DNA from 3 places in the Micromonospora sp. RL09-050-HVF-A genome. Region 2 is predicted to be linked to each of the others. Evidence: riboswitches for the same ligand, from Rfam matches in the RefSeq annotation. Region 2 holds a riboswitch; each other region holds the start of a gene.
What was found. Region 2 has a riboswitch for cyclic di-AMP ahead of J7462_RS29895 (C39 family peptidase). Riboswitches for the same ligand answer to the same signal wherever they lie in the genome.
Positions count from the first base shown of each region.

Region 1 (9,758 bases), 1.7 Mb from region 2:
GACTCGGCGTTGACCGTGTCGTTCCTCAAGCTCGGCAGCCGGTGGCTCTACCTGGGTGGGCCGAACTACGTGGTGATCGGGCTCGACCCCGACTACCGCTGGGCGGTCGTCGGTGACCCGGACCGCAGCACCGGCTTCGTCCTGTCCCGGGAGCCGGCGCTGACCGGGGCGCAGACGACGGCGGCGAAGGCGGCGCTCACCGCCAACGGCTACGACCTCTGCGACCTCCGTACCACCCGGCAGGACGGCGGCGCGCGGGCCGGCAGCTTCTGCTGAGCCGTCCCCGGGCCGGTTCTGTCGAGCCGTCCCCGGGCCGGTTCTGCTGAGCCGTCCCGGCCTGGGGGCGCGGTCTGGGTGCCGCCACCGCGCCGTGGCCCGGATGAAGCACCGGACGCCCGACGGCCCGCCCACGCACGCACCGGGGGTGGGCCGTCGACTCGGCACCGGTCACCTGGGCTGCCGCCTGGGGCGTGGTCGCCCGGGCTGTCGCCGCCGGGTTCGGGCGGGCAGGTGGGCTGATGCCTCAGGCGTCGGTCGGGTGGGCCGTGGGCCCCGACGCCTGAGTCGGCGTGGTGGGGGTGAAGAGGGCGAGCAGGGCACCGACCTGGCGGTCGGCCTCGGCGGGGTGCCGGAAGTGACCGCTCGGGTCGATCGTGTACTCGTTGCGTCGGCCGACCCGGGTACGCCGCAGGTAGCCACCGGTCTCCAGGTCCGCCACGATGGCCTGGGCGGCCCGCTCGGTCACCCCGACCTCCTCGGCGACGTCCCGCAGCCGGGCGGTGGGGTTGCGGGCGATGGCGAGCAGCACGTGACCGTGGTTGGTGAGGAACGTCCAGTTCCGGGTGCTCCCGGTGCCGCCCGTCGTCGTCGCCATGACGTCATCGTATGGCCCGTACCTGGGAGGCCCGCCGTCGGCCGCCGGGTCGACCGTGGGCCTCGACCCCTGGTCGACATCGTGGCGACCAAAGCCTGAAACGTGGATCACGAAATCTTGACGTACCTTTCGCTGCGTGTGACCGTGGGAACACGGCCGTCGTCGCCGCCGGCCGGCGTGACCAGGTGCGATTCCGGACCGAGGTGAGGCAATGGCCCCGATCACTCCGACCCAGGCGCTGGCCGAACTACAGGCGGGCAACCGGCGTTTCGTCGCCGGGGAGCCCCACCACCCCAACCAGGGTGCCAGCCACCGGGCCGCCGTCGCCGACGGCCAGCATCCCTTCGCCGTCATCGTCGGCTGCTCCGACTCCCGGCTGGCCGCCGAGATCATCTTTGACCGGGGTCTGGGTGACCTCTTCGTGGTCCGGACCGCCGGGCACACCGCCGGGCCGGAGGTGCTCGGCAGCGTCGAGTACGCGGTGACGATCCTCGGCACCCCGCTGGTGGTGGTCCTCGGGCACGACTCCTGCGGGGCGGTGCAGGCGGCCCGGGAGGCGGCCCGTACCGGCACCCAGCCCCCGGGGCACCTCTACTCGGTGGTCGCCGCCGTCGGGCCGAGCCTGCGTCGCGCCGACCAGCAGGGAGTGCACGACATCGACGGGATCGTCGACATCCACATCGCGCAGACCGTCGAGGTGCTGCTCGGCAACTCCCCGGTGATCGCCGCCGAGGTGGCCGCCGGGCGGTGCGCGGTGGTCGGCATGTCCTACCGCCTCGCCGCCGGTGAGGTCCGCCAGGTCGCGCCGGCCCACGAGGCCGCCGCTCCCGCCACCCGGGCGGCTGCGCCCACCACCGCGGCGGCCGCTGCCGTCGTACCCGGGCCGGCCGTGCCGACGGGTGTCGACGCCGTGCCGACCGGCGAGCCCGCGGCCGTCCCCGGCTGAGGCGTACCACGCACGACGAAGGCCGCCCGGCTCAGCCGGGCGGCCTTCGTGCTGGTGAGGGCCGGCTACAGCAATGACACGTGGACGTGGTCGGTGTGGTTGGAGGGCCCGGAGTACGAACTCCAGCCGTTGGCCGGGAACCAGATCTGCCGGTTCCAGATCACGTAGTAGATGCCCAACCGGTCCGAGTTGCGGATCAGGAACGCGGCGAGGTTGTTGCCGTACATCCGGGTGTCGTTGTTGTGCCACGGGCTGAAGCCGCTCTTCTGCAACGACCAGTCGCACGCCTTGCCCTTGGGGTGCTCCCACGGCCCGCCGGGGCGGTAGCAGCCGACGAACCGGTTGAAGCCGGCCCGCTTGACCTCCTTGTACATGTGCAGCGTGCGCGGGGTGATGCAGCCGGACGTGGTGGGGTCGTTCTCGCTGCACGACTCGCCGCGCCAGTCGCCGTCGGCCGTCTGGCCCGGGGCGATCCGGGCGACCGGCGAGGTGGCGTCGACCAGGCCACCGGTGAAGCCCCGACCGCCGACCAGGGCGAGCGCCTTGTCGGCCTCGGTCTTCTTCTTGGCCATCAGGTTGGTCTGCTTCTGCTGCTCACGGACCTCGGTGTCGACGGCGAGCTTGGCCTGCTCGGCACGCTTCTTGACCTTGTTGACCTCGGCCAGCTTGCCGGCGTTGACCATGTTCAGCTCGTCCAGGGCGGCGGCCCGCCGGACGAAGGTGTCCGGGGCGTTGCTCTCCAGCAGCGCCGCGACCGCGCCGACCCGACCCGTCCGGTACGACTGGGCCGCGATCTCGTTGACCTGCGGAGCCAACGCCGCCAGCTCCTGCTCCGCCTTCTCCACCTCGATGGCGTACTCGAGTTGGCGCTTCTTGGACTTCTCCAGCCGGTTCTTCGCTGCCGAATACTCCCGGTTCGTCGCCTCGATGACGTCGGTGAGCAGCTTCGGCTCCTCGTCCTCCTCGTGCCCCGAGGGGGTGGGCGCGTTGGGTGCTGCCGCCGCGGGGGAGGCGGCGGGCCCGGCGACCAGCGCCAGGGCGGCGAGCACGGCCACCACCGGAGTCCACCAGTGGCGTAGGGGTGCCGTCACAGTTGTCCCTTCCGTCGACCGCCGACCGGGTTAGCTGACGGGTTCGGGACGGAAGTGGCCCCTACCGCTGGCGCGGATTCACCCCAGGTGCTCGGTTCCCCGGCTCGCCGTACGGCGATTGGGCGGTGGCACCGCTGGCTCCGGTGGGCGCCTTCGGCGGTGACCGGCAGCGAGGTTACCCGAGAGTCGTACCGGGGATCTACGGTCACAACCCGGCAAAATGCGTATTTTCCCGATAGCGAGGGGTAATCAGTGACGCGACCGACAGCCGCGACCTCACCTCCGGTCACACAGCGCAGTGTCACCATGCGGTGTCCGTGCTCCTTTCCGGGTCTGGCCACCGTGCGGGGGCCGGGGTGGACGGTTCGCCGTGCCGGGGGCCGCTCAGCGCCGCCAGCGCCTCGGCACGGTCGGGGGCGGGGCGTGGGGTGGGCGTCGGTCCGGTCGCGTCGGCGTCGGCGGGACCGCGCCCGGCGGTGACGACGAGCGCGGCCAATCCGGTGGTCAGCGGCACCGCCGCCACCAGCCCCAGGGTCGCCACCGCGCTGCGGACGATCTCCTGGGCCAGGAACTCGCTGGTCAGGATCTGGCTCACCGGCCGGCTGTCGGCGGTGAGCAGGAGCAGCAACGGCAACGAGGCCCCCGCGTACGCCAGCACGATCGTGTTGACCGTGGACGCGATGTGCGCCCGCCCGACCCGGGTCGCCGCCCGGTAGAGCTGCAACCGGGACAGCCCCGGATTGGCGTGCGCCAGCTCGGTGACGGTGGCCGACTGGGTGACCGTGACGTCGTCCAGGACGCCCAGCGAACCGATGATGATCCCGGCCAGCAGCAGTCCGTGCAGGTCCACGTCGCGCTGGTACATCGACAGCGTGGTGGCCTCCTCGCTGCCGTACCCGGTCAGATGGGTGGCGGCGGTGGCCAGCGTGCCCAGGACGCCGGTCAGCACCAGGCTGCCCAGCGTGCCGAGCACCGCCACCGAGGTCTGCGCGGTGACCCCGTGGGTCAGGTACAGCACCACGAACATGATCAGCGCGGCGCCGGTGACCGCGATCGGCAGCGGTGCGCCCCCGGCGGAGATGCCCGGCACCACGAAGGTCAACAGGATGGCGAAGCTCGCCCCGAGGCCGGCCAGGGCGGCCAGCCCGCGCAGCCGGCCGAACGCGACGATCGCCGCCGCGAACAGGGCGACCAGCCAGAGCAGCGGCATGCCCCGCTGGTGCTCGGCGATGTGGTAGCTGCTCACCGACGGGTCGGTGGGGTCGGCCAACGCGACCAGCACCACCTCGTCGCCGACCGCCACCGTCGGTGCCCCCGGCCCCGACGGGACCGGCGTCTCGACCTGCTCACCACTGTCCGGGCCCTGCCCGACGGTGACCGTCACCGTCCCGCACGGCCCGTCGGCCGCCCCCGACGGGCCGTCGGGGGTCTGCGGGGCGGGCGGGCACGGCTCGGTCACCACCCGGGTCACCGTGCCGTGGTAGCGGGGCACCTGCTCGCCCTGGTCGATCTTCGGGGTCTCCCCCGGCCAGAGCAGCAGCGTGGCGATCACCGTGACGACGATGAGCGGCACCACCGTCATGACGAGGATCCGCCGCACCCGGGGTGGGGTGGACGGAGCGGGACGGGTGTGGTCGGCGCCCATGTGCGAGTACTCCCAACGATCCGGGACGGGATACGTGTCAGCCGGCCAGCCGGTTCATCCACGGGCGGCGGGTCGTCGGACGATGGTAGCCAGCACCAGGTCGGGCCGCGCGGTTCACGTGCTGGTGGCAGGCCCCGCCACCGCTGCGGCGGGTACGCCCGTGTCGGGTGGCCGACCCGTCCGGGCCCGCCGGTCGTCCGGGACGGCTAGCGTGGAACCGTGCGGCGGGCGGGAACGACGACGGCCGGGCGGTGGCTGCGGCTGCTGCTGCTCGTCGGCACCCTGCTGGGGCTGTCCGCGATGCACACCCTCGGCCACGACGCGCACCCGGCCGCCGGTCATCCCGCCGACGGTCGGCCGGTCGGCCACTCCACGGTCGGCCACTCCACCTCGGCGGACCGGGCCTCCGTCGGGCACGACACCCCGGTCGAGCGCCCCCACCGGACGTCCGTCGTGTCGCCGGTCATGGACCGGGGGGACCTGACCGGTCCGGTACGGCTCGCGATGGTGACGGCCCGTCCCCTCGGGTGCGGGGCCGGATGTGTGGTGGTGCTGCCCTACGAGCCGACCGGCTCACCGGCCACCGGGTGGAGCGTCTGCCTGGCGGTGCTCGGGGCGCTCACCGTGACGCTGCTGGTGCTGCTCTGCGCGGTGCGTACCAGGCCGGCCGGGGTGGCCCGTCCGCCGTCGCGGCCCCGGGAGCCGCGCGCCCCGCCACCGCGCCCGCTCGGGCTCCGGCTCGCCACGGTGTCGGTACTGCGCAGATAGGACACCCGGGCGCGGCTCCGCCGTGTCCGCCGTCCGTCTCCGTCGTACCGAAAGGTCTGCCCGTGTCCACTCGTACCCTTGCCCGTCGCGCCGCCCTGGCCGGCGTCGCTCTCACCACCGCGTCCGCCCTGACCGCCTGCGGTGGGGGCCATTCCTCCGACGGCGGCCACGGCCGTCCGGCCGCGGGCACCGCCCCGGCCGCCTCCGTGTCCGCCGGGGTCGCCCCGGCGGACGTGATGTTCGCCCAGATGATGATTCCGCACCACCAGCAGGCGGTACGCATGTCGGAGCTGGCCGGGAGCCGGGCCGCCGATCCGGAGGTCACCCGGCTGGCCGAACGGATCCGCGCCGCCCAGGCCCCGGAGATCGCCACCATGACCGGGTGGCTGACCGCCTGGGGCCGGCCCGTCCCGTCCGGCGGCCCGGCCGACGGTCACCTGCCGGGGATGGACCACGGCATGCCGGGGATGATGTCCGACGCCGACCTGGCCCGGTTGGAGGGGGCGACCGGTCGGGACTTCGACCGCCGGTTCCTCACCCTGATGATCGCCCACCACGAGGGTGCGATCACCATGGCCCGGCAGGAGTTGGCGGACGGCCGGCACGCCGGGGCCAGGGCCATGGCGCAGCAGATCGTCACCACCCAGCAGGGCGAGATCGACACCATGCGCAAGATCCTCGCCCGGCGCTGACCGCCACCCGTGAGGCGTCGCGGGGCCGGATCCCACCGGCCCCGCGACGCCGGGCAGTCCGCCCGTCCGATGCCCCGCCGACCGCAGGTCGCCGGACGGGCGGGCCGGTCAGCCGCGTTTCATCAGGCGGCCGACGGCGGCCATCATCTCGGCGGCCATCTCGTCGGCGCGGCCCTCGGCGGCCCCCTCGTGCATGCAGTGCCGGGCGTGGCCGTCGAGCAGCCCGAGGGCGACCTTGTCCAGGGCGGCCTGCACGGCGGAGATCTGGGTGAGCACGTCGATGCAGTACCGGTCGTCGTCGACCATCTTCTCGATGCCCCGGACCTGCCCCTCCACGCGGCGCAGCCGCGCGAGCAGTTGGTCCTTGCTGGCGGTGTAGCCCCGGACCGGGGTGCTCGGTGTGGTCATGGCGACCAGGATAGCGTACCCCCGGGGGGTATGCTACGGTCGCAGGGTGACGTACCCCTGGGGGGTATGTTGGACGAGTGGAGGGAAGAGCCGCATGATCACGAACTACCAGGTGAAGGGCATGACCTGCGGGCACTGCGTCAGCGCGGTCAGCGCCGAGGTGGGTGCCCTCGACGGTGTCACCGACGTCCAGGTCGACCTGGCCTCCGGCCGGGTCGCCGTCACCAGCGACCGCCCGCTGGACACCGCGTCCGTGCGGGCCGCCGTCGACGAGGCCGGCTACGACCTCGTCGAGGCGTGACGGTCCGGGGGGACCGGTGAACACACCGACCAGGCTGGGCGGATTCGCCCTCGCCCTCGCGGTGGTGTTCGGCGCGGCGTACGGGGTCGGCCAGCTGACCGGCCCCGTCACCCCGCCCGCCGAGACCCGCCACGACCCCACGAACACCCCGCGACCCGTCCCCAGCCCCGTTGGCCCGGAGCCCACCACCGACCCGACGCCGAGCGTGCCCGTCACCGGCACCGGCGGGGCCGGTCACACCCACGGTTGACCGGAGGTGCCGCGATGACCCCGAACACGTCGAACCTGCCCACCGCACCCCACCTGATCGAACTGGCCATCGGCGGAATGACCTGCGCGTCCTGCGCCGCCCGGATCGAGAAGAAGCTCAACCGGCTCGACGGCGTCGAGGCGAGCGTCAACTACGCCACCGAGAAGGCCACCGTCCGGTACGCCGACGGGGTCACCCCCGACGACCTGATCACCACCGTCGAGAAGACCGGCTACACCGCCGTCGTCCCCCCGCCGCCCACCCCCGCCGGCACGGAACCGGCCGCAGGGCCGGTCGACGAGCTGGGCGCCCTGCGGACCCGGCTGCGGGTGTCGACCGTGCTCACCGTGCCGGTGATCGTGCTGGCGATGGTGCCGGCCTGGCAGTTCACCTACTGGCAGTGGCTGTCACTGACCCTGGCCGCCCCGGTGGTCGCGTACGGCGGGCTGCCGTTCCACCGGGCCGCCTGGACCAACCTGCGACACGGCGCGGCGACCATGGACACCCTCGTGTCGCTCGGCACCCTGGCCGCGTTCGGCTGGTCGCTCTGGGCGCTCTTCCTCGGCGACGCCGGGATGCCCGGGATGACCCACCCGTTCCGGCTGGACATCGTCCGCACCGACGGGGCCGGCAACATCTATCTGGAGGCCGCCGCCGGGGTGACCGTGTTCCTGCTGGCCGGCCGCTACTTCGAGGCCCGCTCCAAGCGGACCGCCGGGGCGGCCCTGCGGGCCCTGCTCGAACTCGGCGCGCGGGACGTCGCCGTGCTGCGCGGCGGCACGGAGACCCGCGTTCCGGTCGACCAGCTCGTGGTGGGCGACCGGTTCGTGGTCCGGCCCGGCGAGAAGATCGCCACCGACGGGCGGGTCGACGAGGGCACCTCGGCGGTCGACGCCAGCATGCTCACCGGCGAGTCGGTGCCGGTCGAGGTGGGGCCGGGCGACACGGTGGCCGGTGCCACCGTCAACGCGGGCGGCCGGCTGGTCGTCACCGCCACCCGGGTCGGCGCGGACACCCAGCTCGCCCAGATGGCCCGGCTGGTGGAGGCGGCACAGACCGGCAAGGCCGCCGTGCAGCGGCTCGCCGACCGGATCTCCGGGGTCTTCGTGCCGATCGTCATCGTGCTCGCCGTCGGCACGCTGGGCTGGTGGCTGGGCAGCGGCGCCGGCCCCACCGCCGCCTTCACCGCCGCGGTGGCCGTGCTGATCATCGCCTGCCCGTGCGCGCTCGGCCTGGCCACCCCGACCGCGCTGCTGGTCGGCACCGGGCGGGGTGCCCAGCTCGGCATCCTGATCAAGGGACCGGAGGTGCTGGAATCCACCCGGCAGGTCGACACGGTGGTGCTGGACAAGACCGGCACCGTCACCACCGGCCGGATGACCCTGGTCGACGTCCGTCCCGCCGAGGGGCATGACCGGGCCGAACTGCTCCGGCTCGCCGGGGCGCTGGAGGCCGGCTCCGAGCACCCGATCGCCCGCGCCGTGGCGGCCGGCGCCGCCGAAGCCGGGGAACTGCCCCCGGTCACCGGGTTCGCCGCCGCCGAGGGGCTCGGCGTCACCGGCACCGTCGACGGCCACGACCTGGTCGTCGGGCGGCCGAGGCTGCTCCGCGAGCGGGGTCTGGACGTACCGGAGGAGGTGGTCCGGGCGGTGGCCGAGGCGGAGGCCGCCGGTCGTACGGCGGTGGTGGCGGGCTGGTCCGGGCGGGCCCGTGGGGTCCTCGCGGTCGCCGACGTGGTCCGGCCCACCAGCCGGGAGGCGGTCGCCGGGCTGCGTGCCCTGGGCCTGACCCCGGTACTGCTCACCGGGGACAACGCGACCGTCGCCAAGGCGGTGGCCGCCGAGGTGGGCATCGACCAGGTGACCGCCGAGGTGCTGCCGGCCGACAAGGTCGACGTGATCCGCCGGCTCCAGGCGCAGGGTCGTACGGTCGCCATGGTCGGTGACGGGATCAACGACGCGCCGGCCCTGGCCCAGGCCGACCTGGGGCTGGCCATGGGCACCGGCACCGACGTGGCGATCGAGGCGTCCGACCTGACCCTGGTCCGGGGCGACCTGACCGCCGCGGTGGACGCGATCCGGCTCTCCCGGCGCACCCTCGCCGTGATCAAGGGCAACCTGTTCTGGGCGTTCGCCTACAACGTGGCCGCCCTCCCGCTGGCCGCCGCCGGCCTGCTGAACCCGATGATCGCGGGCGCTGCGATGGCCTTCTCGTCGGTCTTCGTGGTGGCCAACAGCCTCCGCCTCCGCCGCTTCTCCACCACCACCCTCCACCCCGGACGACCGCGTTGATCAAGAGGTTTGCGTCACCAGTCGGCTTGCTGGTGACGCAAACCTCTTGGTCAACGGGCCGGAGCGGGTGGTGGGGGTGTTTTGGGGATGGGGGGTGGGGGTAGTTGAGGGGCGTTGGAAAAAGTGCTTATTCGGGAGGCTCTCATGGGGTTCGACGACAAGATCGAAAACACGACCGAGAACGCCGCCGGCAAGGTCAAGGAAGGCGTGGGTCGGGCGACCGACAACGAGCGTCTGGAGGCCGAGGGTCGCAGCGACCAGGCCAAGTCCAGCCTCAAGCAGGCCGCCGAGAAGGTCAAGGACGCTTTCAAGAGCTGAACCGCGCCACCCGTCACGCCGGACCGACCTCGTCGGTCCGGCGTGAGGCGCGTCGGGGGGTGCGGCGCGTCGGGGGTGAGACGTCGGCCGAGCGGGCCGTGCGGCATCGTGTCCGTGGTACCGCCCGACACATCGAAACGGGGAAGTCGATGCACCGCAGCTCCGCCACCGCGC
Region 1 covers NZ_JAGKQP010000002.1:5,085,142-5,094,899, forward strand. The annotation lists gene J7462_RS22555 (lipocalin family protein) at 1-276, shown strand, start outside; gene J7462_RS22560 (helix-turn-helix domain-containing protein) at 524-874, opposite strand; gene J7462_RS22565 (carbonic anhydrase) at 1,086-1,820, shown strand; gene J7462_RS22570 (hypothetical protein) at 1,886-2,911, opposite strand; cyclic di-AMP (ydaO/yuaA leader) riboswitch at 2,915-3,046, opposite strand; gene J7462_RS22575 (YibE/F family protein) at 3,213-4,556, opposite strand; gene J7462_RS32480 (hypothetical protein) at 4,776-5,324, shown strand; gene J7462_RS32485 (DUF305 domain-containing protein) at 5,387-6,016, shown strand; gene J7462_RS22585 (metal-sensitive transcriptional regulator) at 6,125-6,424, opposite strand; gene J7462_RS22590 (heavy-metal-associated domain-containing protein) at 6,519-6,725, shown strand; gene J7462_RS22595 (hypothetical protein) at 6,742-6,975, shown strand; gene J7462_RS22600 (cation-translocating P-type ATPase) at 6,990-9,266, shown strand; gene J7462_RS22605 (CsbD family protein) at 9,411-9,584, shown strand; gene J7462_RS22610 (hypothetical protein) at 9,734-9,758, shown strand, end outside.
Region 1: another riboswitch for cyclic di-AMP. It lies ahead of J7462_RS22570 (hypothetical protein); the one in region 2 lies ahead of J7462_RS29895 (C39 family peptidase).

Region 2 (9,758 bases):
AGGGCCGGCGCGGACTTCTCCACCCGGAACCGGTCCCCGTGCAGGAACATCGACGGGCAGCCGATCACGTCGACGGCGGAGAAGCCCAGCGTGTTCAGGTACCGCGCGGTGATCTCCCCCCGCACACCGATGCTCGGCCCCCGCTCCAGCGCCGCCCGGACGAACCGGCTGACCACGTCGTCGATCGGACGCAGGTACTCCCGGTCTCCGGTGACGTCGGTCTGCACGCCGACCCCGAACACCACCACCGGGATCCGCAGCCGCTCGACCAGCTTCGTCATCAGCTCGATGCGGTGGGCGTAGCTGCGCCGGAACGCGTTGGCCAGCGGGATGACGTACACGTCGTACTGCTCGTTGATCCGGTCGGCGTCGCGCAGGTCGACCTTGAACTCGGTCGACGTGATCCGCGCGGTGGAGGTGCGCAGCAACTTGTGCGCGGCGTGACTGAAGACCAGGTTGCCGTTGTTCTCCCCGATCCAGTTCCCCTCGTACGCCTCCTCCGGGCCGCGTACGTCGAACGGGTCCTTCTTGGCCCGCATCAGGATCCGCTGGTGCACACTCTGCTCCGTTCCTCGTTCGCCGGGCGTGCCTGCGACGGGCCGCGCCGGTCCGCCCCATGGGCGCGCGCCGACACCGACGGGTCCCGCGATGTTAGGGCAGTGGAGGGATTTCGTACACCTTCCGCACATCCGCACCACCCCGGCGCGTCACCCGCGGTGGGGTGTGCCGGTAGGGTGCCCCGGGTGACCAGCGTGCCCACCCCCGCGTCCCCGGCGCTGAACCGGCTGCCGTCGCTGACCGGGCTGCGGTGGATCGCCGCCATGCTGGTCTTCGGCTACCACGTCGGCACCATGCGGATCGTCACCCAGCCCGACGCCAGGGCGGTGGTCGACTGGCTGTTCACCCTGGGCCTGTCCGGGGTGCAGTTCTTCTTCATCCTCAGTGGCTTCGTGCTGGTCTGGTCGACCCGCGACGGCGATCGGCGGCGGGACTTCTGGCGTCGGCGGCTCGCCAAGATCTATCCCAACCACGTGCTGACCTGGGCGGCGGCGCTGCTGGTGATGTGGTGGTTCGCCGACCCGGTGGTGCCGCGCGCCGCCCTGGAGAATCTCTTCCTCGTCCAGGCGTGGGACCCCACCCCCGGCTACTTCTACAGCATCAACAACGTGAGCTGGTCGCTGTCCTGCGAGCTGTTCTTCTATCTCTGCCTGCCGCTGGTGCTGCCGGCGATCCGGCGGGCCCACTCCGGCGTGCTCTGGGCCGTGGTGGTGGCGGTGCCGCTGGTCATCCTGGCGCTCTGGCCCGGTCAGCAACTGCTCCCCGAGGGCAGCAACTGGTGGTTCACCCAGGTCTTCCCGCTGGTCCGCTCCACCGAGTTCTGGCTGGGCGTCGCCGCCGCCGAGCTGCTGCGCCGGGGCCACTGGCGGGGGCCCGGCCTGCCGCTGGCCAGCCTGCTGTTCGTGGTCGTCTGGGTGGCGGCGCACTGGATTCCGGCCGAGATGTGGGCGGCGCTGCTGTCGGTGGCGTACATCCTGGTCATCCCGGCGGCGGCCCGCGCGGACGTGCAGGGCCGCTGGTCACCGTGGCGGCACCGCACCCTCATCTGGCTCGGTGAGGTGTCGTTCGCCTTCTACCTGGTGCACGTGCTGGTGATGATGACGGTGCTGCGGCTCACCGGGCACTGGGGTGTGGGGCTGCCCGGCTGGTCGGGGCCACTGGCCGTGCTCGGTTTCCTGGTGCTGAACCTGGCGTTGGCCGCCGCCCTGCACCGCTTCGTGGAGACGCCGATGATGCGCCGGCTCGCTCCCCGCCGCCGTACCCCACCCGTGCCGGCCGCCCCCGACGCCGCCCGCGGTGCCGCTGTCCCCGACGCCGCTGTTCCCGACGCCGTTGTCGGTGGTGGGGCGCCGGCCGGCGTCGCCGCCGCCGGTGGGGTTCGGCCGGACGACGCGGCCGGCAGCGGCGGTGTCACCGTGCCGGGGCCGCGGGCTGCCGGCGACGGGCGGCGTGCCGGACTCCCCGTCGAGTACGTCGGACCGCGCGACCCGCACTGACCACCCCGCCCGGCCGTCCGGACCAGGTCCACGGTGGTGGGCGCGGCGACACGCCCGGCGGTGCTGCGGGTCGGTCACCCCGGCGGTAACGTGGACATATGCTCCCGGCCGCACTCACCAGTCCGCTGTGGTGGGTCGCCCGCTGGTGGTCCCGGCTGCTGACCGGCCTGGCCGTCGCGATCGCGTTCGCCGTCGCCGGCCCGTCGCTGCCCGGCCCGGCGTCGTTCGACCCGGGGCCGGCGGCAGCCGCCCTGCCGGTCGACGCGTCGCTGTCCTTGCACGCGGCCGGAGCCCCGGCCACCCCGACCGGCATCCGCAGCGGTGGGCAGGAGGCCGACCCGGCCGGCGTCGCCGCAGATCGGGCCGTCGCCGTGGTGCTCGCCGTGCCGGCAGCGGACCGGGCCGCCGTGGTGCTGGCCGTGCCGACGGCAGACCGGGTCGACGCCGTCGTGCCGGCCGGCGTCGCACGGAGCGCCCCGCCCCCGGCGCTGCCGGCCGGTCGAACACCCGTCGCCACCGCCCCCCGGGCACCCCCGGCGGGCTGACCGCCCACGCGGGGGCCGACCCACCCGCGACCGCCTCCGCCACGCACCACACCCGCACCGTCCGGCCGGATGTTCCCGCCGCCGGTACGGCCTCCTCTTCCGCATCCCGCCTGCGAGGTGTCGACCGTGAACACCGTGCTCTCCCAGTTCCTGATCGAGGTCCCGACCGCCACCGTGATCTGGTCCGCGCTGCTCGTCCTGGCGCTGACCGGGATCACCATCCTGGTGGCCCGGCCCGAGCGGGACCAACCGGCCGCCGCAGCCACTGCCGCCGCGCCGGCATCCGACGCCCCACCCCCCGTCGCCGACCTGCGTCGCTACGCGGAGGAGGTGGCCGTCGCCGCCTCCGGAGCCGCCCGGAGGGCCCGCCACCACCGCGTGGCCTGGCTGGCGGCCCACGACGCCCTGGAACGGGCCTGGCAGGCGTACGACGAGGCGGAGACGCTGGCCCGCCGGTTCACCGGTGCCCGGGCGCTGCCCAGCCCGCGTACTCCCCGCACGCCCGCCGAGTACGCCGGTCGGGAGCGGTGGCTGCACCAGGAGGCCGTGGCGGCGCACTGGCGGGGAGAGTTGTCGGTGGAGCGGCTGCGGGACGTCTTCGCGCACCGCGACGGTTGGGACCCGCGTCGGCACCCGGTCGAGCACGAGGTGATGCTGGCCCGCGCGGTCCGCGAGGACCGGCGTACGGCGTACCGGGCTGCGGTCGGGCGGGAACGGGCGGCGTGGCGGAACGCCGAACTGGCCGCCGAGGCGGCCCGGTCGCTGGCTGCCGAGGCACACGCGGCGGCGCAACGGTGGCGGCCGACCCGGGTCCCACTGCCCCGTCCGGCGACGTCCGCCACCCGCCCGGCCCCCGCCACCCGCTGGCGTCCGGCCCGGGTCGGCTGACCCGGCCGTCAGGTCGGCCGGCCGCTGGTTGGCGAAGCCGGACCGGTCGGCGGGTCGGCGGGTCGGCGGGACTGAATTGTTATCTGCGGGTTGTGGGTGCCGTCACTGCGGGTGGAAACCGGACACCTGGTCACAGTCGGTCACATCGACTGCGACGATCATCGGTGGTCGGTGCCCCGCCGTCCGGGTTTTCGCCTGGACGGGCCCGGGCGCTCCGACCGTCCCACGCGTGGCGGGTCAGTGCCCGAGTGCCCCGAAACTGACTCGTCCAGCCCATGTTTGTGCAGCTCAACGGGCTTGGCGAGGGGGGAAACCGGCCAGTAGTGTCGCTGCGGTCCGGTGCGGTTTCCGATCGCAAGAGGCGACGCCGTGCCGACCCGCTCAATCGTGCCAGTCACGAACCGGGGACCCACACGCACCACCTGGGGTGAATCTCCGGGCCACGGCCCGGGGTAGGGCGATCTTCCCGCCCGAATCCGTCAGCTAACCCGGTCGGCGGCAAAGGAAGGAGTTCCCTCCTCGTGCAGCATGACCCCACCCCCTCGGTAGTTCCTCCACCTCGGTGCCGGGGCACCGCCGGACCGTCGCGCCCGACGCGCTGACCCGGCTCTGTGCCCCGCCGCCCGGCCCCTGCCGGGCGAGCCGCCGATCCGCCCGGCCCCCCGTCGGGCGGTCCCTGCCGAACGAGCGGCGCAACACCCGATCCGCGCGTGGCGTGTCCGCCGCGTGCCGATGGGTTGTGCCCGCCGCCTCGCCCCGTGGAGGAACACCCTGTGAAGCACCACATGAAACGACAGCTCCGCCTACTGGGCACCCGACGCCCGTACCGGATGGTCGTCGGCTCGGCGGCGGTCCTCGTCCTGGCCGCCGGTGGCACCGCCCTGGCCGCCGGGGTCGACGACGCCCCGACCGACCAGCAGCGCGCCACCGCCGTGGCCGAGACCGCCCCCGCCTCGACGACGTCGCCAGCCGCGCCCAGGCCCGGGTCGCCGTCCCCGCCCCGACCAGCCCGTCGGCCACCCCCTCGGCCAGCCCGTCGGCGAGCGACGCCCCGTCGCCGCGCGTCACCCGGGCGAAGGCCAGGGCCACCGCCGACCCGGACCTGACCCGCAAGGCGGCCCCGAAGCCGCCGTCGTCGAAGGTCCTGCGCTACGACTACCAGGCCCAGACCACCTACTACTACTGCGGCCCGGCGGCGGTCCGCAACGCGCTCAGCGCGGCCGGCATCGAGCGCGGCCAGGACGACCTCGCCGCCCTGTTGGGCACCACCGAGATGGGCACCAACTCGGCCGAGGACACCACCCGGGTGCTCAACGCCGTGGTCAAGGGTGACCCGTACCGGACCAGGATGTTCGCCGGCACGCCGAGCGACGCGCAGATCGACCGGCTGCGGGCCGACGTGGTCACGGCGGTCGCCGACAAGCGGGCCGTGGTCGCGAACGTGGCCGGGGACGCCACCGACCTCGACGGCGGCTGGCACTCCTTCCCCGGCGGCCACTACATCGCCGCCGTGGGCTACCGGGACAACGGTCGTACCGTGCGGATCGCCGACTCGGCCGACCCGTCGCTGCCGGCCTACTGGGTCAGCGTGACCACCCTGGCGAACTGGATCGCCACCCGGGGCTACTCCGCCTGACCGAGCCACCCCACCCGCCCCGGCCGCCCGACCACGGGTGGCCGGGGCGGTTCGCTGTCCCCGGGTCGACCCGGCCGGCCGGACGAAGATCGTGCTCGAACATGGTTGTAGTGGCCTCCTGCGAGAAGGCCACTACAACATGGATCGAGCACGATCTTGCCGACGGAGGCGGGTGCGGGCGGAGGCGGGTGCGGGCGCGAGCGGGTGTGGGCGGAGGCGGGTGCGGGTCAGGCGTGGGGGGAGAGGGGGCGGCGGGGGCACGGGGGGTCGGCGGGGCCCAGCCCGGTTCCAGCTCGCGGCGGGCCGCGGCCAGAAAACCCTCGGCGTACGCGTCGGCGGGGAAGTCGCCCAGGTAACGGCGGCGGGTCTGCCAGCGGGCCGCCGCCAACGGGTCGGTGTCCAGCAGCCCGGTCAGCACCTCGTCCAGGTTGGCCATGTCCCGGCGCAGCACGTAACCGGAGCGGGCCAGCGGGAACCGGTCCAGGAACTCGTCGCCGTCGACGCCCAGGTCGGTCACCGCGTACGGCTTGCCGGAGTAGAGGTAGTCGGAGATGACCCCGGAGACGTCGGAGACCAGCGCGTCGGAGCGGTTGACGCACTCGGTCAGGCTCAGCTCGCGGCTGGCCGCCGCCCCCCACAGGTGCTGCCGGCCGGTGCGGGTCCGGTCGGCGGCGAGCAGTTCGGTGAGCCGGGCCAACTGCCGGGCCGAGGCCGGATTCTGCCCGGTGTACGGGTGGGCGCGCAGGATCACCGTGGCCCCCCGGTCGAGCAGCCGGCGCAGCAGCGGCTCGGCCACCGGCAGCGAGCAGTAGTTGGCGTCGGCGTGGTGGCCGGTCCAGGTGGGGGTGTAGAGCACGGTCGGGGCGGTCAGCGGGCGGGCCTCCCGGCGTACCTCGATGGCCTCGACCTGCGGGCGGCCGACCACGACGAACTTCTCGGCGGGGATCTCCACCCCGGCCCGCGCGTACCGCTCGATCGCCGCCGGACCGGCCACGAAGATCTTGTCGAAGATGGCCGAGACCGGGTTGGCGCTGGGGGCCTTGTCGCTGTCGCCGTGGTGCAGCTGCACGTGGGTGAGCTGGGTGAACCGGATGCAGTGACTGTTCTTCGCCCCGTGGTTGACATAGAACGCCACCCGCAGGCTGGGCACCAGCGCCTCGTCCATCGCCTTGAGGGTGGGGCAGTAGACCACCGGGGCGCTCGTCGCGGCGGCGATCGTGGGCAGGAACTCCGGCTCCCGCAGCAGCACCAGGAACGGCCGGCCGAGCCGCTCCAGGTAGGGCAGCCACATGGTGACCTGGTATTCCGAGCCGGGTGGGGCGGAGAAGTAGAGCAGGAACTCCGGCTGGTGCGCGCGCAGCGCCCGGGTCACCGGGCCGCCCCCGCCCGACGGCCGGAACCGCCGCCGGGCCAGGTCCAGGCCGACCGCACCGCAGCCGGCCGCGACCACCAGCACGACGACCAGCGCCAGCACGGCAGGCAGGGCGAACGCGGCGGCCACCGCCACCACGGCGAGCAGCCCCAGCAGTACGCCGCCGAGCCGGGCGGCGACCAGCGGGGTCCACGCCCGCACCGGCAGGTTCGCCGCCCGGATCTCCAGGTTGCCGGCATCGCGCAGCGGTCCCACCAGCAGCACCAGGCCCAGCAGCAGCAGCGCGGTGAGCGCCAGCACCGGGTCGAACCCGTCGTCGAGCCGGCGGGCGTAGCCGACCAGGATGCCGGCGGCCAGCAGCACCGTCTCGGCGACGATGTCGGCGTCGGGGCGGACCCGACGTTCGTAGCCGGCGGCGGCCAGCGCGGCCACCGCCAGGGCCAGGCCCCAACCGGTGGCCCCGGTGAACGCCACCACCAGGAAGGCGACCACGGCCAGGCCGGTGGTCAGGCACCGTGCGATCAGTTTCCTGACCAGCTCACCACGCATGTCGTACCGTCTCCGGGGGTCGGGTCAGCCGGCGTCGACGCCGCTGGGCAGCCGGTCCTGCTCGGCCGCGGTCGGCTGCGCCGGCACCGGGGCCGCCTCGCCGGGGGCCCGCCGGACGTCGATCACCTGACCGGTGAGGTCGGAGATCAGCACGTCGAGCGAGGACTGGGCGACCGTTTCGGCGGCCAGCAGGGTGTGCTCCGGCTCCTCACCGAACGCCTTGGTACGCATCGGGGTGGCGGTGCGCTCCGGGTTGATGCAGTTGACCCGGACGCCGTACTCGGCCCACTCGTCGGACAGCGCCTGGGTCAGGTTGACCAGCGCCGCCTTCGTCGAGGAGTAGAGCGCGTACTGGGCCCGGCCCCGGGTGTAGGAGCTGGACGTGTAGAGCAGCAGCTGACCCTTGGTCTGCTGGAGGTACGGCAGGGACTGCCGGGCGGCGATCACCGGGCCGACGAAGTTGACCTGGAGCACCCGGTCCATGGTCTCCTCGTCCATCTCGGCCAGCGCGCCCTTCTCCAGGATGCCGGCGGTGACCACCACGTGGTCGATCCGGCCGGTGGCCTCGAACGCGGTCTTCAGCGCGGCCTCGACGTCGCCGGTCTGCTCGACGTGGGTGCCGGTGCTGGAGCGGCTGAACGCGAAGACCTGCGCGCCGTAGCCCCGGGCCAGCTCGGCCAGGTCGTGCCCGATGCCGTAGCTGCCGCCGAAGATGACGATCGTGCGCCCGGCCAGCTCCTCGGTGTAGCTGCGGTGCGACAGCCGGGGGGCCTGGGCGGCGGCGAGCTGGAACAGCTTGTCGGCGAGGTGCACGTCGACCGGGTGGGTGACCTTGATGTTCTCGTCCGACCCGTCGATCACCTTGATCGGGGTGCCGGGCAGGTAACGCAGCACCACACCGCAGTCGTCGGTGGCGGCGAAGTCCGGGTCGCCCTCGGCCCGCCGGTACGCCTCCCGGATGGTGCCCGAGCGGAACGCCTGCGGGGTCTGCCCCCGGCGCAGCCGGGACCGGACCGGGATGTCGGTGATGCACTCGTCCTCGTCGACCTGGATGATCGTGTCGGCGGAGGGGATCGCCACGTCGACGGCGGAGTAACTCCACAGCGCGTTCACGCACTCGCGGACGATCCGGGCGCTGACCAGTGGGCGGACCGCGTCGTGGAAGAGGATGTTGACGTCGCCGTCGCCGACCGCGTCCAGGGCGGCCCGGGTGGTGGCGTTACGGGTCTCGCCGCCCTCGATGACCTTGCTGACCTTGCGGAAGCCGGCCTTGTCGACGATCTGCTGGGCGTCGGCGACGTGCCCGGTGGCCATCAGCACGATGATCTCGTCGATCTCCGGGGCGGCCTCGAAGACGGCCAGGGTGTGTTCGATGATCGGCTTGCCGGCGATCTTCAGCAACTGCTTCGGGATGCCCAGGCCGAGCCGGGTCCCGGTGCCTCCGGCCAGCACCACCGCCACCGTCCGCGAGGGCCGCCACGGTGCCGGGGTCTCCGGTGTGGCGTCCGGGCCAGTGGTGTGGTCCTGCGTCATTGCCGATCCTCACTCTCGGGGGATGTCTGCACGCGTCCCGGGGGTCACCCTGAACGAAGGATTGCGCCAGCGTGGCGACGGGATGAACCTTAACGCGCGGACCGCGCCGCCCCAACGGGACGACGCGGTCCGTGGAGCATCGGATCGATGCCGTACGTGCGCCCGGAATACTACTTGCCGTTGGCGAATGCCTCGTACGCCCGGATCACCTCGTCGGTGGGCCCGTCCATCCGGATCAGCCCCGACTCCAACCAGATCGTCCGTTCACAGGTGTCCCGTACCGAGGAGAGCTGGTGGCTGACCAGGAAGACCGTGCCGGCCCCCTCGCGTAGTTCCCGGACCCGCTGCTCGCTGCGCTTACGGAAGCCCTTGTCGCCGGTGGCGAGCGCCTCGTCGATCAGCAGCACGTCGTGCTTCTTGGCGGCGGCGATGGAGAACCGCAGCCGGGCCGCCATGCCCGAGGAGTACGTCCGCATCGGCAGGCTGGCGAAGTCGCCCCGCTGGTTGATCCCGGAGAACTCGATGATCTCCGGCGTCATCCGGGCCACGTCGTCGGGCTGCATCCCCATCGCCAGGCAGCCCAACGTGACGTTGCGCTCACCCGACAGGTCGTTGAGCAGGGCGGCGTTCACCCCCAGCAGGGACGGCTGGCCCTGGGTGTAGACCGCGCCCCGGTTGACCGGGAGCAGCCCGGCGATGGTCCGCAGCAGGGTCGACTTGCCGGAGCCGTTGCTGCCGATCAATCCGATCGCCTCACCCCGGTACGCGGTGAAGGACACCCCCTTGACCGCGTGCACCTCCTGGATGTTGGGCGCGGAGGAGCGCTTGACCAGCCGGCGCAGCGCGGCCACCGGTGTGCTCCCGCCCCCGGCGCCCTTGTGCACCCGGTAGATCACGTGTGCGTCGTCCACCACCACGGTGGGGATCCGCTCGACGACCCGGGGCAGGGTCACGGTGACGTCGTTGGACGTCTCGTACCGGTCATCCACGGCCGTACTCCTGTTCGCCGCGCCAGAAGTAGACGTACCCGGCGATCCCGCCCAGAATCGCCCAGCCGGCCGCCACCAGCCAGAGCTGGGTCAGCGACTCGTTGAGCAGTGGCGCCTGCTCCAGCAGGGCGTACCGGGCCAGCTCGATGTAGACCAGGATCGGGTTGAACTGGATGAGCGTCGAGGCCCACT
Region 2 covers NZ_JAGKQP010000002.1:6,821,235-6,830,992, forward strand. The annotation lists gene J7462_RS29875 (polysaccharide pyruvyl transferase family protein) at 1-557, opposite strand, end outside; gene J7462_RS29880 (acyltransferase) at 744-2,054, shown strand; gene J7462_RS29885 (hypothetical protein) at 2,153-2,599, shown strand; gene J7462_RS29890 (hypothetical protein) at 2,726-3,487, shown strand; cyclic di-AMP (ydaO/yuaA leader) riboswitch at 3,856-4,000, shown strand; gene J7462_RS29895 (C39 family peptidase) at 4,227-5,123, shown strand; partial or broken gene J7462_RS29900 (CDP-glycerol glycerophosphotransferase family protein) at 5,356-7,044, opposite strand; gene J7462_RS29905 (bifunctional cytidylyltransferase/SDR family oxidoreductase) at 7,069-8,577, opposite strand; gene J7462_RS29910 (ABC transporter ATP-binding protein) at 8,748-9,566, opposite strand; gene J7462_RS29915 (ABC transporter permease) at 9,559-9,758, opposite strand, start outside.

Region 3 (9,758 bases), 4.0 Mb from region 2:
TGCGCGGAGTCGATCGCGGCGGCGCTGCCGGCCACCGAGCTGACCGTCTGCCCGGGTGCCGGGCACATGCTGATGATGGAACGCCCGGACGAGGTGAACGCCGCCCTCGCCGGGGTGCTGCACCGGGTGTTGACCGCCGGCCGGCGAGCCGGGCGCGACCCTGCGGACCAGGTCACGGCCGCTGCGCCGCCGCCGCCCGGTCCTCGCCGGCCCGCCGTCGTCCCGGCGAGGACCGGGCCGACCGGCTGAACCGCCGGGCGGCACGCGGTTCCCCGCCCCCGGCCACGTCCACCCACTTCCCCGGTCGGTCCGGGACGGGGAAGGACCACCGGCCGGGGGCCCCGTGGAGGTGGTGGAGGTCGCCGGACGGGTATCGCCCCGACGCGGGGTGGGTGGGTGCCCGTACCCTCATTCCGCCTGGCATGCACCCGTGCCCGGCGTCGCCGTCGCACAGGAGCCGGTACGTTGACCGACCAGACCACCCTGGAACAGGAGATCGCCGCCGAACAACGGCATCTCGACCGGGTGTATGCCCGGCTCGCCGAGCTGCGTCGCGCGGCGGCCCGCGCCGAGCGGGACGGCTACCGGATGGCCGGGGTCGGCACCTTCGGTGCGCTGGTGGAGCGGGACGCCATGGTGTTCCACGCCGCCCAGCGGCGGCACCTGTTGGACGCTGAGCACGAGGGGCTGGTCTTCGGCCGGCTGGACCTGCGCGACCGGCAGGTGCTGCACGTCGGACGGCTCGGGGTGCGCGGTGACGACGCCGAGACGCTGGTGGTCGACTGGCGGGCCCCGGCCGCCGCCGCCTTCTACCGGGCCACTCCGGCGGAGCCGCTGGGCGTGGTGCGGCGGCGCACGATCAGCTCGTCGGACGAGAAGGTCACCCGGATCGAGGACGACCTGCTCGACCCGGAGGCCGCCCCGCCGGACATGCCGGTGGTGGGTGACGGGGCGCTGCTGGCGACCCTGTCCCGGGCGACCGGTCGGGGGATGCGGGACATCATCGCGACCATCCAGCGGGAGCAGGACGAGGCGATCCGCTCCCCCGGTTCGGGGGTCACCATCGTCTCCGGTGGGCCGGGCACCGGGAAGACGGCGGTGGCCCTGCACCGGGCGGCGTACCTGCTCTATGCCGACCGCAGCCGGTACGGTGGCGGCGGCATCCTGGTGGTGGGCCCGTCGGCGGTCTTCGTGGAGTACATCGCCTCAGTGCTGCCGTCGTTGGGTGAGGAGACCGCCACCCTGCACTCGCTGGGGTCGCTGTTCCCCGGCATGTCGGCGACCCGTACGGACGGGCCCGAGGTGGCGGCGGTGAAGGGTTCGCTGCGGATGCGTCGGGTGTTGGAGCGGGCGGCCCGGGACGCGGTGCCGGACGGCCCGCAGGAGCTGCGGCTGCTCTACCGGGGGACGCTGCTGCGGTTGGAGCGGCGTGAGCTGGACGGCATCCGGGACCGGGCGTTGCACCGGGGGGCCCGCCGTAACGAGGTGCGCCGGGTCGGCTTCGACGGGGTGCTCGCCGCGCTCTACGCGCAGGCCCGTCGGTCGGCCGTCAGCGGGCTGCCCGAGCAGCGTGCCTTCGAGGACGAGATCATCGAGCGGCCGGAGTTCCGGGAGTTCCTCAAGGCGTGGTGGCCCCGGCTGCATCCGCGGCACGTGCTGGGCTGGCTGGCCCGCCCGGACCGGCTGCACCGGTACGCGGCCGGCATCCTCTCCCGGGCGGAGATCGGATTGCTCGTCGCGGCGTACCGGTCGTTGGACGTCGAGGGGCTGACGGTGGCCGACATCGCCCTCCTGGACGAGTTGGACGCCCTGCTGGGCCGGCCGGTGCGGCCGAAGAAGGCGAACCGGGACCCGTTCCAGCTGGCCGGCGGTGTGCGGGAGCTGAGCACGTTCGGTGAGCGGCAGCGCGCGGCCCGGGCGGCGGCCCGGGAACGGCCCGAGGACTACCGGGACTACGCGCACGTGGTGGTGGACGAGTCGCAGGACGTCTCGCCGATGCAGTGGCGGATGGTCGGCCGGCGTGGTCGGCTCGCCTCCTGGACGGTGGTGGGTGATCCGGCGCAGACCGCCTGGACGGGCGACCAGCAGGAGTTGGACCGGGCCCGGGACCAGGCGCTGGGCCGGCGGCGGCGGCACCGGTTCACGCTCTCCACCAACTACCGCAACTCGGCGGAGATCTTCGCGGTGGCGGCGGCGGAGATCCGCCGGCTCTATCCCGACCTGGAGTTGCCGAGTGCGGTGCGGTCCACCGGGGTGGAGCCGGTGGCGCTGCACGTGCCGGCGGCGGAGCTGGCCCCGGCGACGGTGGACGCGGTGGACGCGGTGCTGGCCGAGGTGGCCGGGACGGTCGGCGTGATCACGCCGGTGCCGCGCCGCGACGAGGTCGCCGGCTGGTTGGGCGACCGGGGCGGGGCGCGGCTTCAGGTGGTGACGAGTCTCCAGGCCAAGGGCATGGAGTACGACGGGGTGGTGCTGGTCTGCCCCGGGGAGATCCGGGCCGATCCGGGCTCGGGGGTACGGACGCTCTACGTCGCGTTGTCCCGGGCCACCCAGCGCCTCACCACCATCGACCCCACCGGCTGAGCCACCGGCCCCGATCGGCCCGGCCCCTGGTCGAGGGCCACACCGAACGCTTCTGGGTCGTCGGCGACCCCGCTGTCGTGCTGGGTCGACGGCCCCTGCTGTCGCTCCTGGCCGAAGGCCCGGCTGTCACTTGCATACATAGCGATGTGAGCATAGATTGGATCGGGTCCGCAGCGGCGACGGAAGGTGTGGACGTGGGCGCAGGTCATGACCACAGTGCGACGGTCAGTAACGCCGCACACCGGCACCGCGGTCGGCTCTGGGCGGCTTTCGGACTGCTCGCCGTGTTCATGGTGGTCGAGGCGGTGGCCGCGTTCGGCACCGGCTCACTGGCCCTGCTCTCCGACGCCGGCCACATGTTCACCGACGTCCTCGGCATCGGGATGGCCCTGGCGGCGATCACCGCCACCCGGCGGGCCACGCAGGACCCGCAGCGCACCTTCGGCCTCTACCGGCTGGAGGTGCTCGCCGCGCTGGCCAACGCCGTCCTGCTCAGCGGGGTGGCGATCTACGTGCTGATCGAGGCGGTCCGCCGCTTCGGCGAGCCACCCGAGGTGCTGGCCGGCCCGATGCTGGTGGTGGCGGTGCTCGGCCTGCTCGCCAACCTCGTCGCGTTCGGCCTGCTGCGCGAGGGGGCCAAGGAGAGCATCAACCTGCGCGGGGCGTACCTGGAGGTGGTCGGCGACCTGCTCGGCTCCCTCGGCGTGATCGCGGCGGCGCTGCTGATCGCCGGCACCGGCTGGTGGTGGGCCGACCCGGTGGTCGCCGTGGCGATCGGCGTGTTCATCCTGCCCCGCACCTGGCGGCTCGGGCGGGCGGCGGTGCGCATCCTGGTGCAGGCCGCCCCGGAGCATCTCCCGGTGACCGCCGTACACGACCGGTTGACCGCCGTGCCCGGCGTCGCCGAGGTGCACGACCTGCACGTCTGGACGCTCACCTCCGGCATGGACGTCGCCTCGGCCCACCTCACCCTGGCCGGCGACGCCGAGGCCGGCACCGTGCTCGCCGCCGCCCGTGGTGCCCTGCGGGAGGACTTCCACATCGAGCACGCCACTCTTCAGATCGAGCCCCGAGCGACCCCCGGAGCATGCGGCCCGACCCACTGGTGACCCCGACTGCCGCCCTGCGGCCGGGCCGCCGCCCTGCCACCCGGCCGCCGTCTCGTGCCCGGTGGTCGGGCCCACTCTCCGGGAATCGCGCTGTAGATCAACGGCAATTTGCGCCGTTCACACCTTTTGGCAGTATTCACTCTCGTACCCTCAGTCACGAGGTAGGCAGCTGTCCCACGCGTACCGGTAGGCTCGGCTCCGGCCACCGCCAGGCGGCGCCCACCGGCGCCGGCAGTGGCCGCCGCCTAATCGCCCACCAGGGCGAACCGGGGAACCACGTTCCTGGGGTGCATCCGCGTCAGCGGTAGGGATCTTCCGTCCCGAACCCGTCAGCTAACCCGGTCGGCGGCTGACGGAAGGACATCACATGCACGTACGCACCACCACGCGACTACTGGCCGCAGTCGTCACGGCGCTCGCCCTGGGCGTGTCGTCCGCGCCGTTCAGCCCGGCCGTCGCCGCGCCCACCACCCGCCTCGCCGCCCCCGGCGACGACGAGGAGGGCGGCACCCCGGCCCTGCGCGACCAGCTCGACGCGGCCAGCAAGGGGTGGCTCGACGCGAAGACCGCCCTCGAGCGCTCCACCCGACGTCAGCAGGAGTTGGACGGCCAGCTCAAGGCCATCGAGGCCCAGCTGGTCACGCAGACCGGCAAGGTCGGCGAGATCGCCGGAGCGGCCTACCGCACCGGCCGCCTCGGGCCGATGTCCGCCCTGCTCAACAGCAACAGCCCCGGTGGCTTCATGGACCGCGCGTCGGCGTTGGAGACGGTCGCGGCCCGGGAGGACCAGGAACTGCGCAAGATGATCGAGACCCGGGACCAGGCCGCCCGGACCCGGGCCGCCGTCAGTCGGGAGATCACCGAGCAGCGCAAGCAGGTCGCCACCATGGGCAAGCGGAAGGATCAGGCCGAACGCGCGCTGGCCGTGGCCGCCGCCGACAAGCCGGCCCCCACCTCCTCCAACGACTCCGGCAGTTCGGAGGGCACGTCCAGCAGCAACGCCAAGGGGGCGCCCCGTAACTCCGACGGTTCCTGGCCGTCCGAGTCGTGCAGCGTCAACGACCCGACCCCGGCCAACGGCTGCATCACCCCGCGTACCCTCAACGCCCTCCAGCAGGCCAAGGCGGCCGGTTTCACCCGGTACGTCTCCTGCCACCGTCCCAGTGGTTCCGGTGAACACCCCAAGGGCCGCGCGTGCGACTTCGCCGCGCAGAAGAACGGCTTCGGCGGGGTGGCCAGCGGCGGCGACCGGACGTACGGCAACAACCTCGCCGCCTACTTCATCCGTAACGCCGACCGGCTCGGCGTGCTCTACGTGATCTGGTTCAAGCGGATCTGGCTGCCGAGCAGCGGCTGGAAGGCGTACAGCGGGGGCAACGGCGACCCGTCCAGCGACCACACCAACCACGTGCACCTGTCGATGTACTGAGCTGGCCCGGTGGCCCGTCCACGACGGGCCACCGGAACACCGCCGACAGCCAACCGGAAGACCGCCCGACGGGCCACCGGAACACCGCCCGACCGCAGGGTCGGGCCCGGTGTCGCAGGTCGGCCCCAGGTCAGCCGGCGGCAGACGGGTCGCCGGCCCGGCCGTCCAGCACCGCGCCGAGCCGGCTGGCCAGCCCGAGGTGAGCGGCGCGGGCCTGCCGGAAGGCGTACCCGAACAACGGTGCCGGCGCGGCGAGGGTGATCTCCACGTCGATCCGCAGCAGGTCACCCTCCGTCCGCAGCCGGGTGTGGTTGCGGACCGTGGTGCCCGGCTGCTGTCGGGCCACCGTCACGATCTCGTCGTCGCCGACCTGCAGGACATCCGCCTGATAGGTGACGGGAAACCGCAGCGGCCCCAACTCCAGCCGATCGGTGATCGCATAGCTGGCCAGGGCGCCCGGCCGGGCGGGCAACCGCCGCACCCGGACGATCAGGGGATGCAGTTCCTCCTGCCGGGACAGGTCGCTCAGCAAGGCCACCGCGTCCGCCTGTGCGCAGCGCGCCTGCACCGTGTAGCTGAAGCTCTCCCGCCGGACCACCGGGCCTCCTGACCGTCGTCGGTCGCACGATCGTGCCGCACCCGGGACGGACTGGCAACGTCCCAGGCCAGCGGGCTCAGGCGGGGCCGGTGGTGCGGTCAGGCGCCCGGCAGCACCTCGGGGGTGGCGGCACCGGCGAAGTATGGCTCCGGAGCGCCGAAGAGACCGAGCAGACCGGTGACCCAGAGCTGCCGGTGCACGAACCGGCTCGGTTCGGTGACGATCAACTTGACCCCACTGACCTCGGCGGTCTGGAACCCGGCGACCATCGCGCTGATCCCGACGGAGTCGATGAAGGTGACCAGTCGCATGTTGAGCTCGATCCGGGCGGGCCGGCCCTTGGCCAGCACCTCGGCGATCGCCTCACGTACCTCGTAGGCGGTGTCGACGTCGATCTCGCCACGAGGGGCGATCTCGATGACACCGGCCGGCAGGACCGACTTCACGATCGACAGGCTCACGCGAGCACCTCCACTCGCCCGTCCCCGGGCGCCTCATCAGTACGCGGGCCGCGACCGAGAGTATTCCTCCGACGGCCTCGGTCGCCACCCCTCGGGATGAGCAATTCGCGGATCCGGACGGACCGGGCCGTCCTTTCCCGCACCGTTGCTGGTCCTGTTCTCTCCGACGAACGGCTCAGCTGGGCCGTTCCAACCGTCCCAGAGTAGCGGTCCGGGTCCACTCCGAGCCGGATGCGGAGGGTCGGGCGAGCCCCGTCCGGCCTCCCGGCGCTGGTTGTGCCCGGTGCCTAGCCTGGGCGAGAGATGGGTCACCACGATCGAGGAGACGGATCGATGCTCAAGAGACTGCTCGGCCTGGCCGGCGTCGGCGCACTGCTCGCTCTCGTGCTCGCCTGCGGCTTCGGCGGTGGCGGGGACGACGACGATGACGACGACGGCGACGATTTCGCCCGCGCGACGTCGGTGGTCCTGGTCCGCTAGCCCCGTGACGTCGGCCCGGTGACCGCGGTCACCGGGCCGACGTCACGGCCGGGACAGGCCGAGTCCCGTCCACCGGTCCGAGGTCACGGTCGGGCCGGGTCGACCAGGAGGGAATGATTTCCACCGGCCGGGATCACGCTCCGTCCGCGTCGGGTTTGCGACCCGGTCGGGTGGGGCACTGCTGGGAGGACGGGCGGACGACCGGGCGGGCGAGTACCGTCACGAGCCGCAGAGACGTCGAAGTCCGAAGTGGCCGCAGACTTCGGCATTCGAGGAGGTAATCACGATGTTCGGCAGCAACCTTCTGGAGCGCCGCAGCAAGCCCGAGCGGATCGCCGACCAGGCCTGGCACCACCTGCTCTCGGCGGTCGACTCCGCCGGTGACAGCGTGCGGGACGCCGCCAGGTCGGTCCGGGACTCGGGACTGGCCGACGCCGGTGACCTGGTCGGCTCGACCGCCGACGAGGCACGCCGACGGGCCACGCTCGCCTTCGACGCGCTCGCCGGCCGCCGCCCGGCCCTGCCCTGGACCCTGCTGATCAGCGCGGCGCTGGTCGGCGCGGCGATCGGCTGGGCTGCCGGCACCGCCGCGCGGGCTGCCGGCAGCAGAGATGACCGGGCCGCCGACGACATCGAGTTCGTCGACGTGGACCGGCCCAACTCCCCGGTCGGTCTGGACGACTGACCGTCCCACGGCACGCACAGGCCCCGGTCGCGCCCTTCGGCGCCGACCGGGGCCTGTGCCGTCTTCGATCCACTCCGTTGGGGCGATGTTGCGGTAGAGACCCGGGGTCGACGCCGCACCATCGCCGCCACTGAGTCGATCAGCCACCGGCCGGGCGGGTCCCAGGCCGGACACGCGCCGGCTCCCCCGACGGGATCGGGGGAGCCGGCAGGTGTCGGATAGTTGATAGTCGTCAGCGGCTGGTGCAGGTGACCGCCGGGACGGTGTTGCTGCCGGTGACGTTGGCGGTGAAGCCGACGCTGGTGGTGGCCCCGGCACCGAGCGCGCCGTTCCACCCGGCGTCGCGCACCGAGACGCGCGCCCCGGTCTGGGTCAGGGTGCCGCCCCAGAGCGAGTTGATCGTCTGACCGTTGGCGAACGTCCAGCTGAGCGTCCAGCCGGCGATCGGCGCGGTGCCCGCGTTCCGCACCGTCACCTCGCCCTGGAAGCCACCCGGCCACGACCCGGTCACCTGGTACGTCGCCGCGCACCCACCGGTGGGCGGCGGGGTGGTGGGCGGAGGCGTGGTGGGGGCGGCGTGGTCGGCGGCGGGGTGGTCGGCGGAGGCGTGGTGGGGGCGGCGTGGTGGGCGGGGGCGTGGTCGGCGGAGGCGTGGTGGGCGGAGGCGTGGTCGGATTGCTGCCGAGCCGGTCGGCGACCAGGATGCCCCGGCCGTTGGTGCCCAGGTAGACCCGGCCGTAGACCCTCGGGTCCCCGGTGAGCGCCTCGCCCGCGTTGCCGTACTGGTGCTGGTCGTCGTTGATCCGCACCCAGGCCCCGCCGGTGTTGTCGGAGCGGTAGACGCCGGCCTTGCCGTCGACGGTGCCGAAGGTGAACACCGCCGGGTACGTCTGCCCGGGGGCGGCCTTGCCGAAGCCGACGTTCACCGCCGCCGACACCCCGGCCAACTTGGTGAAGCTGGCCCCGGAGTCGGTGGAGCGCCACAGCCCGCCCTCACCGGCCAGCCAGACGTCGCCCTCCTTGCCGGGCACCGCCTTGAACTTCACGTTCCCGGTGGCCGGCAGGCCGGTGGCGGCGGAGGCGGTGAAGCTGGCCCCACCGTTGGTGCTGACATAGAACTTGCCGGCGCTGAAACCGTAGAACTTGTTCTTGTTGACCCGGTCGGACTCGACGACCGCGTTGGCCGGGATACCGGTGGCGGCGGTCCACGAGTTGCCGAAGCCCACCGAGCGGATGACCTGCTGCCCGGCGTCACCCGGGGCCCAGACGAACTGGCTGCCGTCGGCGGCGGCGGCGACCGTGCCGCCGTTGTTGACCCCGCCCGGCTCGCTGCCCTGGAACCAGTTCGCCCCGCCGTCGGTGGAGAACGCGATGTGGCTGTCGTTGGGGCGGTCGGCGTCGGTGAAGTTGCCGGCCCGCACCATCGTCGCCGGGTTCGCCTCGGCGTAGTCGAGGCTGGTGGTGGTGGTGAAGACCGGCTGGGTGAACAGCATCGGCGGCACCGCGTCGAGGTCGGTGTGCCGGAACCCGCCGATGTCACCGAGCCCGCTGATCAGCGGTGCCCCGGTGGGCGGGCTGATCAGGTCCTGTACGGCGGTCTCCTCCAGGCCCTTGACCATCGGCTTGATGGTGAGCTGGCCACCGGTGTCCCACTTGGTGAGGTCGGTGCTGCCGTAGATGGTCGCGCCGGTGCCGTACATGAAGCGGTTCGAGTCGAACGGGTCGATCTCCACCGACTCGTTCATCCAACCCAGCTTCGGGGACTCCTCCGGCGGGGCCGGGTTGGCCCCGAAGGTCAGCCACGGCACCGAACTGATGTCCATCTTGAACTTCTTGGTGCGCTCCGGGTAGCTGCCGAACTCCCAGATCCGGCTCCAGGTCGCGCCGCCGTCGGTGCTGCGGAAGAAGATCGCGTCCGGCCACCAGGAGATCTGGGTCGCGACCATCAGGGTGTTCGGCTTCTGCCGGTCGATGGTCAGCCCCGAGTAGCCGAAGTAGGCGTCGCTGCTGGACGACGGGATCGGGCTGATCTGCGTCCACGCGCCGGTGGCCCGGTTGAACTTCCACACGTCACCCTTGCCCCCGTCGTACGGGCCGCCGGTGTCGCTGGTGGCGATGTAGAGGAAGCCGCCGACGGGGTCCACCACACCCTTGTGGGCCAGGTAGCCGGTGGGCTGACCGGCGATCCGCTCCCAGCTGGTGCCACCGTTGGTCGAGCGGTACACCGGGTTCGCCTTGTCCGCCACGCCGACGTAGATGGTCTGCGTGGCGTTGCCCACCGTACCGGTGCTCTTGTCGAAGGTGACCCAGGTCAGGCCCTGGTTCTGGCTCTGGTAGCCGGTGGTGTCGTTGGGGTCGGCCCGGTAGTTGCCGACGTTGGGGAAGTTCGCCACCTTGGCCCAGGTGACCCCGA
Region 3 covers NZ_JAGKQP010000002.1:2,824,668-2,834,425, forward strand. The annotation lists partial or broken gene J7462_RS12075 (alpha/beta fold hydrolase) at 1-132, shown strand, start outside; gene J7462_RS12080 (AAA family ATPase) at 466-2,583, shown strand; gene J7462_RS12085 (cation diffusion facilitator family transporter) at 2,778-3,692, shown strand; cyclic di-AMP (ydaO/yuaA leader) riboswitch at 3,925-4,056, shown strand; gene J7462_RS12090 (hypothetical protein) at 4,060-5,121, shown strand; gene J7462_RS12095 (SRPBCC family protein) at 5,252-5,719, opposite strand; gene J7462_RS12100 (STAS domain-containing protein) at 5,818-6,180, opposite strand; gene J7462_RS12105 (hypothetical protein) at 6,514-6,660, shown strand; gene J7462_RS32955 (cellulose binding domain-containing protein) at 7,578-7,856, opposite strand.
Region 3: another riboswitch for cyclic di-AMP. It lies ahead of J7462_RS12090 (hypothetical protein); the one in region 2 lies ahead of J7462_RS29895 (C39 family peptidase).